Regions from separate parts of the Paenibacillus sp. SER-28 genome, predicted to be linked through region 1. Evidence: riboswitches for the same ligand, from Rfam matches in the RefSeq annotation. Region 1 holds a riboswitch; each other region holds the start of a gene.
The links. A riboswitch is a leader RNA that binds a small molecule or an ion and turns the genes downstream of it on or off. The one in region 1 is predicted to bind thiamine pyrophosphate.
Positions count from the first base shown of each region.

Region 2: it holds a riboswitch for thiamine pyrophosphate, as region 1 does, so the genes downstream of both, ACUYLD_RS08790 (thiamine phosphate synthase) here and thiC (phosphomethylpyrimidine synthase ThiC) in region 1, are expected to answer to the same signal.
Region 3: it holds a riboswitch for thiamine pyrophosphate, as region 1 does, so the genes downstream of both, tenA (thiaminase II) here and thiC (phosphomethylpyrimidine synthase ThiC) in region 1, are expected to answer to the same signal.
Region 4: it holds a riboswitch for thiamine pyrophosphate, as region 1 does, so the genes downstream of both, ACUYLD_RS12255 (ABC transporter substrate-binding protein) here and thiC (phosphomethylpyrimidine synthase ThiC) in region 1, are expected to answer to the same signal.

Region 1 covers NZ_JBRECM010000003.1:43,821-46,932, forward strand. The annotation lists gene thiC (phosphomethylpyrimidine synthase ThiC) at 1-1,589, opposite strand, end outside; TPP riboswitch at 1,776-1,888, opposite strand; gene ACUYLD_RS10305 (IclR family transcriptional regulator) at 2,044-2,787, opposite strand; gene ACUYLD_RS10310 (alpha/beta hydrolase) at 3,086-3,112, shown strand, end outside.
Region 2 covers NZ_JBRECM010000002.1:700,609-703,720, reverse strand. The annotation lists gene thiS (sulfur carrier protein ThiS) at 1-167, opposite strand, end outside; gene thiO (glycine oxidase ThiO) at 164-1,312, opposite strand; gene ACUYLD_RS08790 (thiamine phosphate synthase) at 1,377-1,970, opposite strand; TPP riboswitch at 2,235-2,343, opposite strand; gene ACUYLD_RS08785 (ABC-F family ATP-binding cassette domain-containing protein) at 2,437-3,112, opposite strand, start outside.
Region 3 covers NZ_JBRECM010000014.1:88,751-91,862, forward strand. The annotation lists gene ACUYLD_RS23350 (NAD-dependent malic enzyme) at 1-799, shown strand, start outside; TPP riboswitch at 892-994, shown strand; gene tenA (thiaminase II) at 1,133-1,822, shown strand; gene thiM (hydroxyethylthiazole kinase) at 1,897-2,739, shown strand; gene thiD (bifunctional hydroxymethylpyrimidine kinase/phosphomethylpyrimidine kinase) at 2,736-3,112, shown strand, end outside.
Region 4 covers NZ_JBRECM010000003.1:448,337-451,448, forward strand. The annotation lists gene ACUYLD_RS12245 (bifunctional 2',3'-cyclic-nucleotide 2'-phosphodiesterase/3'-nucleotidase) at 1-657, opposite strand, end outside; gene ACUYLD_RS12250 (pyridoxamine 5'-phosphate oxidase family protein) at 878-1,312, opposite strand; TPP riboswitch at 1,583-1,692, shown strand; gene ACUYLD_RS12255 (ABC transporter substrate-binding protein) at 1,885-2,934, shown strand; gene ACUYLD_RS12260 (hypothetical protein) at 2,942-3,112, opposite strand, start outside.

The DNA.
Region 1 (3,112 bases):
CGTGCCTTGGACAAAGCATCATCCCGCTGCTGCGCCCGTGGATGCCCTTTCGCCAGATCGGCAGCATGTGCCGCAATTTTGTAGGTAATGACACCCTCACGGACATCATCCTTATTGGGCAGACCCAAATGCTCCTTAGGCGTAACATAACACAGCATGGACGTCCCGAACCAACCGATCATCGCCGCCCCGATGGCTGAGGTAATATGATCATATCCGGGGGCAATATCCGTCGTGAGCGGTCCCAAGGTATAGAAAGGAGCTTCCTTACAAATCTCCATTTGTAAATCCACATTCTCTTTGATTTTATGCATAGGGACATGTCCCGGCCCTTCAATCATGACCTGAACATCATGCTTCCATGCGATTTGCGTTAGCTCGCCCAACGTTTCCAGCTCTGCAAACTGTGCTTCATCATTCGCATCATAGATACTACCCGGACGTAGACCATCCCCGAGAGAAAAGGCTACATCATAGGCTTTCATAATTTCGCAAATTTCTTCAAAATGTGTATACAAAAAATTCTCCTGATGGTGCGCAAGGCACCAGGCTGCCATGATTGATCCGCCCCGGGATACAATTCCCGTCATTCTATTCGCCGTCATCGGAATATACCGCAGCAATACACCCGCATGAATTGTAAAATAGTCCACTCCCTGCTCCGCCTGCTCAATCAGCGTATCGCGATACAACTCCCACGTCAGCGCTTCTGCTTCACCGTTCACCTTTTCGAGTGCCTGATACAGCGGCACAGTCCCAATCGGTACAGGAGAATTCCGAATGATCCATTCACGTGTTGTATGGATATTACGGCCTGTAGACAGGTCCATAACCGTATCCGAGCCCCAACGCACAGCCCAAGTCATTTTCTCCACTTCCTCCTCGATGGAGGAGGTAACCGCAGAATTACCAATGTTCGCATTGATCTTCACGTGAAAATGACGCCCAATGACCATTGGCTCGCTTTCCGGGTGATTGATATTCGAAGGCAAAATGGCTCGTCCAGCCGCCAACTCCTGCCGTACAAACTCAGGCTCCACCCCTTCGCGGATCGCCGCAAATTCCATTTCGGGCGTAATGATCCCTTGCCGCGCATAATGCATTTGCGTCACTGTACGCCCTTGCGAAGCACGAAGCGGACGATTGGTCACGCCGGGAAATTCCACTGTCTCCCGTTTGGAGCCAGGTTTCAGTCCATTATCCTCCGGCTGGACGGCGCGTCCCTCGTAAGCCTCCACATCGCCCCGTTCCAGTGCCCAAGCTCGCCGTAATGGAGGCAGGCCCTGACGGATATCGACCTGATAGGCTTCGTCGGTCATGGGACCGCTTGTATCATATACACGCAATGGCTCATGATGCTCCGTGCCCTGCGGCGTATGTGTAGGATGAAGAGCAATTTCGCGCTCTGGCACGGCAATGTCCGGCCGCGAGCCTTGAATATATACCTTACGGCTTCCTGGAAAGGGCGTTACCCCACTGGCTTGCTCCCCGTTTGTCTTCTCTACCTCAACTTCTTTTGTTCCTACCAATCTTACTTCTGCTGATTTCAATTCTGTTCCTTTTGTTCCTTCTGCTTCTGTCGGCTTCATTGTCCATTCCTCCCGTTTCGATGAAATAACACACCGATCCGGAACCATTCCCAGGGTGGCGCTGATCTATGCAAAAAAGCCGGTTCCCCAGGGAACCGGCTAATCTAACGAGACAGCTATCCAGACAATGCGCATATGGAATAATCCATTCCAATGCGCCACTGTAGACAGCAGCCGCGTATACATTTCAATGGCCGATTACTTCCCTACGCTGGTATGATCCAGATCAGGTGCAAAGGGTCCGGAATCTTGCACGATTCCATCTCAGCCCGGCATTACAGGCTCCCCCAGTAACTGTGATACTTCTATTCACATGAGGCGGATATAACAGACATCCGCCTTCCTTACCAGACTACTTCAAATTTATGGCTTTGGCAACCCTTCTAGGTACCCTTTTACCAAGAAGACACTCCCTATCAAATCACTCTGCTTGCTTCAACTGTGTTCATTCTTGTTACGGAAGCATAAGCCCCATTTCCTTCGCCGCTTCGATCAAAATCGGAGCAAAGTCATGTAGCGTCTCGGGTGCAAGTCGGCTGACCGGGCCGGATACAGATAAAGCCGCAGTGACCTGTCCCTTCCGGTTCACAATTGGCGCTGCCACAGCAGCAGCCCCTGGCTCCCGTTCTTCATAGCTGGTCGCATAGCCCTTCTCGCGAATGTCCTGCAGCTGGGCTTTATAGACCTCCGGGTCTACTGAGGGCGGCCATTCATCCCCGCTTAGCAGGGCTTCCAGCTCCTGCGGCGGCATAAAGGCCGCCAGCACCTTGCTGGAGGCCCCTACAGCCAGCGGCATACGCGCACCTACAGGCGCGACCCTGCGGATCGCCTGATTGCTCTGCACGGCTTGTATGCGAATACGCATGCTGCCGTCCCGTAAGTACAAGCTGACCGTCTCCCCCAGACGGTCACGTAGTCCTTCCATTGCAGGTTGTAACAGCACCGCCGGCTCGTCACTTTGGGACAAATGCGTGGATAGCTCCCAAATGCGGAAGCCAAGTCGATATTTTTCCGTTTCGGCATTCCGAACGACAAAGCCCCGATCCTCCAACGTAGTCAGCAGCCGATGAACCGTGCTTTTATGTAGACCAATTTTGGAGGCAATCTCCGTCAGGCCAAGATCCGAATTTGCAGTAAAACACAGCAGTATATCAAGTGCACGCTCTACAGCGCGAACGGTTAATTTACGGTCTTCCATCGTGAACCGCTCCTCTTGTATCCATATTCGTTTCACACTATGAAACATGGTTACATAAATTATATAGAATAGTTGCGGCTACTGTAAACCGATGTTTTTGTGACAACCATATTACAGAACGAGAACAAACATCGACAATTCTTTGCATCATTTTTACTTTTCCGGTTCAGGCGTTGACTTTGGATAATCCCCATCATACGATAATAGGTATCTATACGGATCTACACTACTATTTTCAAGTGGAATTATACCTAAATTCTATGAAACGAAGATCAATTTTATATAAGGAGGCTCTTACATGATTTCGACATCCCAGCGCAACGCT
Region 2 (3,112 bases), on a different contig from region 1:
TCTCCATCCTTCAGTACCGCTTCATCATGATCTTCACGGCTCAATATATGCCGATTCAGCTCCACCACTACGGTTTTCACCTTTACATCAAGCTCATGTAGCAATTGATTCACATGAGTGATTCGATTAGAAAAGATCATGCTCTGGCCGTTAATCGTCAGCTTCATAAGCTTTTCTCCTTGAAGAGCTCAGAAGAAAAACTACTTATCCCAAGTTCTGCTGCACCAGCTCCATTAAGCATAGCTGCCATCGCACGCCCGGTAGCATCACTCAGCAGGACACCGTTGCGATAATGCCCGACCGCAGCATATACGCCCTCGACCCCAGGAACAGTGCCTATAAAAGGGTGACCTGATGCAGCCTGCGGACGTAAGCCCGCCCAAGTGCGTATAAAAGAAGCTTCACGGACGCGCGGCAGCCAGGCAGAGGCACGTGCCAGCAAGCCCTCCAAGCCTCCTACGGTCACTTGTTCGTCATATTGATGCGGAAGGCTCGTTGCCCCAATCCAAAGCTCGTTATACTGTTTAGGCACGAGGTAAATATCATCAGCATAAATGGTGTATTCTAATGGGTGATCCTTCAAGGAGACCGCTACCGCTTCGCCCTTGACCGGATAAAGTGGATATTCAAACCCAACCTGCGCCAGTAATTTCATGCTATCCAAGCCTCCAGCAATAATGACCTGATCGCAGGAAAAAAAGCCGCTATCTGTTCGGACACCGCAAACTCGACCATCCTGTATGACCAGTTGCTCTGCCCGTGTACCAGACCATACCGTTGCTCCCAGCACCGCAGCAGCACCTGCATAAGCACGACAAAGCTGGACAGGAGCCACTTGTGTCTCCTTTGAACGATATATTGCTCCGATCGCTTGTTCATCCAAACCTGGAATTCGTCGGGCCAATTCCCTCGCATCCCACCAGATAGGACAATCATCCTCTCGCGTTTTAGCAGCTTTCCAGCGTTTTTGGCCTTCAGTTTCCGTACGGAAAGGGGTCACAAATCCTTCTGTACGGAATTCCACCGAAATACCCGACAAACGCTCCAGATCACAGACAAGCTCAGGGAATGCATCTCGACTTCTGCGAGCAAATCGTGCCAGCTCAGAGTCGGTGAACTCTTCACTTTCCGCTGCCAGCATTCCAACCGCTGCTCCTGAGGCTCCCTCACCCGGGATCAATCGTTCCAGCATGATTGTACTTCTTCCCTCCTTGGCCACATGATAAGCAATGGAACTGCCGATGACACCTCCACCTATGACCAAGCATTCAGCATGTCCTATCGCTCTTGCCTCTGTGTGTATCTTTAGCACTTGTTCCGTGTCTCCTCTCCATAAACCATTCTGCTTTCAGCTTGCCTCTACTCTCGTTTTCTCGCTACAGGCTGTGAACTACAAGATCTGCCATTCGCCTATATTCCATCGCAGCTGCAACGGGCGACTCAGCCTCCCATATACCAGACATCACCGCAATTCCGCTTGCTCGGGCCCTATAAAGCTCCGGGATATGGTGCGGTTGTATGCCGCCCAGCGCGATCACCGGAATGTTCAACAGCCTGCAAATATGTTCAAGCTGAGCTAAACCCCGCGGTACAATACCGGGCTTACAATGGGTCTCATATACGTGACCATAAAGTACATAGTCTGCTCCTGCCTGCTCGGCAGTCTGCGCCTCCTCCAAGGAATGCACAGACACTCCACAGCGTGTACTCTTTGAAAGTAGGCTTTTCACATCCACAACAGGTAATCCATTAGCTGGTAGCTGGACGGTTCCAACCAAAGTAAGTAAAGCTACATCCACACGATCATTTACTACAATTTGTTGCAAAGGAACTTCCTGCTCCACCATGCTGCGAGTCAAAGAAAGCAATGCAGAGGCACCATTCTGTTTTAAACGTGCGTGTACATAATGAACATACGGACAAATCATAGCAGCCACTCGGGCGGCTTGTGCAAAAGTGCCCTTTTCCATCGAAATTGCGTGTAATTCGATTTTGTCTTCACCTCACATTGGATTAAAGGATCTAAGCTTAGCAGCCACGTCTACCAGCAGTAATGAAAGGGGATTGTATGTGAATCCGTCTACGGAAGCTCGAACAACTTAAAATGAACGAAACGCAAAAAAACCACTTCCCCAAGGAAGTGGTTTAACGAACGTCCAATAATCTAACGGACCATGATATCCGTATACGTGTATCGTCCCACGCACAAACAAAATAAAGATGGTGTTGCCTTGTTTGTACGGCGCTCACTTCCCTACGCTGGCATAACCCAGATCAGGTGCAAAGGGTCCGAAATCCATTTATTCCGTCTCAGCCGCATGGGCGGCTCCCCTAGTGTGACTATTTTATTGTATAAGCTATAGATAGCTTAGCATATTTTCCTAATTCTGCAAACCCCACTTCGTGTGAAATATGCAGAACTGGATTTAACTGATTTTAGTTAACTTTACTTGACCACTCTTCCACATTCCACGTTTTGGTTACCCAATCCTCGTAAAAGTCCGGTTCGTGAGATACAAGCAATACCGTCCCTTTGTATTCCTTCAAGGCACGTTTCAGCTCATCCTTTGCTTTAACATCCAAGTGGTTGGTAGGCTCATCGAACAATACCCAGTTGCTTTCACGCATTAACAGTTTGCAAAGACGGACTTTAGCCTGTTCTCCACCACTAAGCGCAGATAGCGGACGTGTGATATGCTCATTTTTCAAACCGCAGCGCGCCAAATGCGCTCGTACTTCATGCTGGTTCAAATGCGGAAATTCATTCCACACATCGTCAATCGGTGTAATTTTCTCTGCCTTTACTTCCTGCTCAAAATAAGCGGGCTGCAAAAAATCACCTTGATAGGTTTTTCCACTGATTGGCGGAATTTTTCCCAATATGGTTTTGAGCAATGTCGATTTACCGACACCGTTGTAGCCGACAATTGCAATTTTTTCGCCACGTTCAATCGTCATGGACATCTTAGGCAAAAGGGCATGTGTATAACCAATCTCAAAATCAATACCCTCAAATACCGTCTTTCCGCTTGCACGTGCCTCTTTGAATTGAAAGGTTGGTTTTGCGGCTTCTTCAGGCTTATCAATACGTTCGATCCGATCAAGCTGCTTT
Region 3 (3,112 bases), on a different contig from region 1:
AGCAGGAATCGGTAACGCTGATCAAATTCGGGGTGCTATGATTGAGGACGGCCTTTCCGCAGAAGATTCCTTCAAGTCCTTTTGGGCCTTTGATTATCGCGGGCTGTTAATGGAAGATATGGAAGACGTATTGGAGTATCAGAAACCGTATGTGCGCAAAAAGGATGAAGTCAGCTCATGGACCCGATCGGGTGACGGCAAAATACCACTGCTAGAGGTCATCCGTCAGGTGAAGCCTACGATATTGATTGGAACTTCCGGTGTAGCAGGTGCCTTTTCTGAAGAGATCATCAAGGAGATGGCGAAACATGTAGAACGCCCGATCATTATGCCCATGTCCAATCCTACAAACCTTGCAGAAGCAGTACCCGAGGATTTGATCCGGTGGACCGATGGCAAAGCACTGATTGCAACCGGAAGTCCTTTTGAGCCCGTCACCTATAACGGTACGAAATTTGAGATTGGACAGGCGAACAATGCCTTTGTTTTTCCGGGACTGGGTCTGGGTGCGATTGTGGTTAAAGCCAAAAGGATTACCCCTGCGATGTTTACAGCGGCAGCAGTTGCTGTTGCCAATGGTGTAGATTCGAATACGCCTGGCGGAGCGCTACTCCCTCATATCCGAAAATTACGCGAAGTTTCGTACGCTGTTGCGATTGCGGTTGCAAAAGCCGCGATACAGGATCAGGTAGCTCAGGCGCACATTTCAGATGTGGAACAAGCTATACGAGATGCAATGTGGAAACCGGAATATGCCAAGGTCAAAGCTGTGGAAAGTGTAATTCATCACCCTCACTAAGCTCAAAACACCTAACTAGAGGAAATTTAATATTTTGCACACTATGTTTGACATAGCGTATGAACGTATGTACAGTAATAGTCAAAAGAATAGAAGTCCACTAGGGGAGCCGCTATGGCTGAGACAAGAACGTATCTTGGACCCTTTGAACCTGATCTAGTTCGTACTAGCGTAGGAAAGTGGAGCCTTCATATATAAGGTTTCAAACGTTTTTTTGCGTATTGGGCCTATTGTTGAAGCCGCTCCCATTTTTCCGGGGCGGCTTTTTAGCGTTGTTCCGGAATTATATTCTTACAGGACTTCTTGCTCTTCAATTTGATGGAGGTGGGGAAATTGAGTTTTACAGAAGAACTCCGTCGGCAGGCGGACGGCATTTTTCAAGCGATTTTTGAGCACCCCTTTGTGAGAGGTATTGCTGAAGGAAGTTTGACAAGGGGACAGCTGATTCACTATGTAAAACAGGACTTTGAATATTTGAACGCCTACATGCGGATATACGGCATCGCAATCTCCAAATGCACGAATCGGGAGGATATGGCTGTATTTAATGAACAAATCTCTTTTATTCTCCACAGCGAGGTTCATCCGCATCAAAATTTCTGTGCTGTCGCAGGGGTGACCTATGAAGAGTTGCAGGGATATCCGCTCGCTCCGTCGGCTCATCACTATATCCGTCACATGCTGACGGTTGCGCATGAGGGTAGCCTGGGCGAGATCTTGGCTGTGCTGCTGCCATGTATGTGGACGTATGCCGAGATTGGTCGCAGGCTGCTGGATGAAGTAAAGCCGGATGAGTCTCATCCGTTCTATGAATGGATTGGCTTCTATGGAGACCAGCTTGATGATACAACACTCAAGTTCCGAGAACGTGTAGATGCTTGGGCGGAAGACGCAACGGCTGCTGAGCGGGAGCGGATGATTGAGCATTTTATACTGAGCTGCCAGCTGGAATATAAGTTCTGGGACATGGCTTATAAGCAGGAAGAATGGCCGGTCCAGATGCAGGCAGCGGTCTTGGAATAGTCAGCCTGGCGATTCGATGTGTGAAGTACGGTTAATGCCCTGTTGAACTACCAACTATAGAGAGGATAATCATTATGAGTACATGGAAAAAAAGTTATTCGGATCTCCTGACGAAGGTACAAAACAGCAAACCCCTCGTTCACAATATGACCAATGTGGTAGTCACCAACTTTACGGCCAACGGCCTGTATGCATTGGGCGCCTCCCCGGTGATGGCCTATGCACCTGAGGAAGTAGCAGATATGGCAAAAATAGCAGGTGCCGTCGTGTTAAACATCGGTACACTGAACCGCGAACTGGTGGATGCCATGATCATTGCTGGACAATCGGCGAATGCACACGGTGTTCCGGTGCTGCTAGATCCGGTCGGTGCGGGAGCAACGAGCTTTAGAACTGAATCGGCACTGCGAATCCTGAGTGAAGTCAAAATCTCATTGGTGCGGGGCAATGCAGCCGAAGTCGCACATCTTGTTGGAGAAGCGCGTGAGATTAAAGGCGTAGATGCCGGTGACAGTGCTGACAGCGGCCATGTCGATCTGGCAATTCGGGCTGCTCGAACGCTCAATACGATGGTTGTCATTACTGGAAAAGAGGATGTCATCACCGATGGGGCCGAAGCACGAATGATTAGCGGCGGAGACGCGCTCCTCACGAAGGTAACCGGAGCAGGTTGTCTGCTGACCTCTGTGTTAGGTGCCTTTGCAGCTGTTGAACCCAACCTGCTGCTCGCCGGTACAGCAGGTTTGGCATTTTACGGTGCAGCAGCTTCTCGAGCCGCAGCACGTACCGCAGAGCTGGGGCCCGGCAGCTTCCAGATTGCCTTTCTCGACGAGCTGGCCAAACTGCATACAGGTTCACTAGAGGGGCATGTCTCGATCCATGAAGCCGGAACAACAGCAGCAGGTGGTGCGCGATGACAGACGTTCGTGTACCCAGAGCGCTGACGATTGCTGGTTCAGACAGTGGCGGCGGGGCTGGAATTCAAGCTGATCTCAAAACCTTTCAAGAACTTGGCGTGTACGGCATGTCGGCTATTACGGCCATTACCGTACAGAATACCTTAGGGGTCCACGGCGTATATCCGCTACCAGAGGAAGCAACAGCGGAACAGATCGAAGCTGTAGGATTAGACCTTGGAGTGGATGCCCTGAAGACTGGCATGCTGTTTAATGCCGGCATCATCCGTCTTGTGAGCGAGCAGATCCGAAAGTTCGGCTGGAAAAAGGTCGTCGTCGATCCCGTGATGATTGCCAAGGGAGGCGCTGAACTGCTGCAGCTGGAAGCGGTGCA
Region 4 (3,112 bases), 400 kb from region 1:
GACCTTATCCTTTAAATTGGCTGCATCCCACTGCATAATTTGAGGTGTGACCAAGCCGAGGACACCCACTCTGAGCGCATGCTCTTCACCTTTCTCATCCGTTACCGTTTTATCAAGAATTCGATAAGGGGTAAAATAATTTTTAGTAGCTTGCCCCCCCTTATCAACATAAACGTTCGCATTTACGTAAGGAAAATCGGCTCCCTTGAGCGATTTCTCCAGAAAGTCGAGGCCGTAGTTGAATTCGTGGTTGCCCACTGTCGCCGCATCATAGCCCATCAAGTTCATCATCTTGTAGACCGGATGGATACCGCCCTCTTTTTCATAGGTTTTGTTTCTGGCCATATAATCGCCTAATGGATTGCCCTGCAGCAAATCACCGTTATCGAACAGCATGCTGTTTCTTGTTTCACTACGCGCCTGTTGGATCAAACTGGCTGTGCTAATCAGGCCATATTCGTTGGTTTCTTTGTCCGAATAGTAATCGTAGTTCATCAGGGATGCATGAATATCCGTTGTTTCCATGATCCGCAAATTCACCGTAGCGCTATCGCGAGAATCGCTAGCTGCCCAGGATGGAGCGGCCGAAAACACCAGCATGCTACAAGCTACAACGGCTGCTGTAAACCCTTTAAACCAATTTTTACGAAATAACAAAATATACCCCTCCTCATTAAGGTGTATGACTCATATACATACTTTTGCACATATATGTAAGCCTTGAACCCACCATTTCTATTTTAATCCAACGCCAGACAAAAGAGTAGTCATTCACTTAAATTATTTATGAAAAAATAATTAATTCTCTCAAAAACAAAAAACCAGCATACCTCCTAAAAAACTCGGAGATTCACTGGTTTATCCATTTATATTCTCATTATTTATTCCACACTTGGCGCTCCGTTTGCTGACCCACATACTCAATGCGAGTCGGATTCACGTCCAGAATGACATAATCGGGATCATCCGGTCCGGAAAACCATTCCTTCAAGGAATCGTTCCACACTTGTTTGCGTAGCCCCTCATCAGCTGTAATCTGGACAGTAGCCTCCACTTCTACGACTTCCTTTGTACCGCCAACTTCATAACCCAGCAGCAGATAAGCATTCGGATTATCCTTTAGCTCATCTACTTTATGCGTTTTGCGATCTGTCGCCAGATGAATGTTCATTCCATCGTTAAAAAGGGCCATATAGCGTACTTTCGGTTTGCCACCCTCTACCGTACCTAACGAGCAAAATTTGTTGTTATCCAAAGCCTTCACAATGGCTTGTTCTAGTTGGCTACGATCCAATGTTTCCGTTTTACCCACAGTACAACAACTCCTTTTCACGAATTAGAATTCTCTACGGCCATGCCATTGGGCACCAGCCCATCTGAACCTACCTGCACAGCTGTTCTGAAAATAACATGACCCGATCAGATCGGATTGATGCATGCTCATTTTCAGATCAAAGCTCACAGTAAAAGTGTACCCTGTCGTTCGGCAAATGAACCGTCATCTCTTCCTCCATGCTGGACAGACCCGCATTCAAGGCATATAATCGTCGTAGTAAACCCGAATAAATGAACCCATTAAACCATACAATGCCAGGGGTGCTGGAATCGGCCGGCTGAGAGTGTGTCCCAAGACACTGACCCTTACAACCTGATCTGGGTAATGCCAGCGTAGGAATGCTTAAGCAAGATGTGCCTTTTTTACATAGGACCATCCCTTACTTTGGTATATACAAGCGCAAGCGTCCCGGAACCTCGGGGCGCTTTTTTTGTTGAAGATTAAGTTGTTGGAAAGATCGCGTCCGGCAGATGTTATTTTTATGAAAATGGGGAACATAAGCTGTCTGATTGGACGGATAACGGGTAATTAAAGGAGAGAACACAACGATGAAGCGCATGAAAATGTTAAGCCTCGGACTGATCAGTCTGTGGCTCATGGCCCTGACCCTGACCCTGACCGCTTGCGGTGGAAGTCCCTCCACATCCCAAGAAGCGGCTCCCGCTACCAACACTCAAACGTCTACTCCGGCAAAGGAGCTCAAAGATGTTAAAGTCGTGCTCGACTGGACACCCAATACGAATCATACGGGACTCTATGTTGCCAAGGACAAAGGATTTTACGAAAAAGCGGGTTTGAATGTCCAAATTATTCAACCTGGTTCAGGCGGAGCCGATCAAATGGTTGCCTCTAATGCTGCACCTTTTGGTATCAGCTACCAAGAAGGCGTCACACAGGCTCGTACGCAAGGCGTGCCGCTTGTTTCCATCGCTGCGGTGATTCAGCATAATACCTCAGGCTTCGCAGCCCCAGTAGATCGCGGAATTAAGAGCCCCAAAGATTTTGAAGGTAAAAAATACGGCGGTTGGGGCTCTCCCGTAGAAGAAGCGGTCATGAAATCCATCATGGATTCAGACAAAGGCGATGTGAGCAAAGTGAAGATCGTCAACATGGGCAATGCAGACTATTTTACAGCCGTGAAGCGGGATATCGACTTTGCCTGGATTTTCTACGCATGGACCGGAATTGAGGCCCAGCTTCGAGGTGAGTCATTAGATATGCTGTATGTAAAAGATTATTCCAAAAGCCTCGATTACTATACACCTGTAATTGTGAGCAACGAACAGACAATAAAAAATGATCCAGAACTGGTAAAAGCGTTCATGAACGCTACCGCACAAGGCTATGAATACACTATCGCCCATCCAGATGAAGCCGCGGACATCTTAAGCAAAGCTGTACCGGAGCTGGATAAAAAACTGGTACTTGCCAGCCAAAAATGGCTGAGCCCGCGTTATCAGGACGATGCCGCGCAATGGGGTGTGCAAAAAGCGGAGGTATGGCAAAACTATTCGGACTGGATGTACGAACGCAAGCTGCTCAGCAAGCCTTTGGAAGTGGATAAAGCCTTCACAAACGACTTCTTGCCCAAGCGCTGATCATTTGTTAAAACGCTAAATAAGACTGAACTAGAGAAGTGAACGAAGTTCCACTACGCAGTCGGATGGTGCTTCCCATCGCTGTTGTACCCAGATTTCTTTTATGAATATCCAGAGGTTGAAATCTGGGTACAAAGGCGAACGCTAACGCTTGTACAGCACCATTCCGCCCACTTCG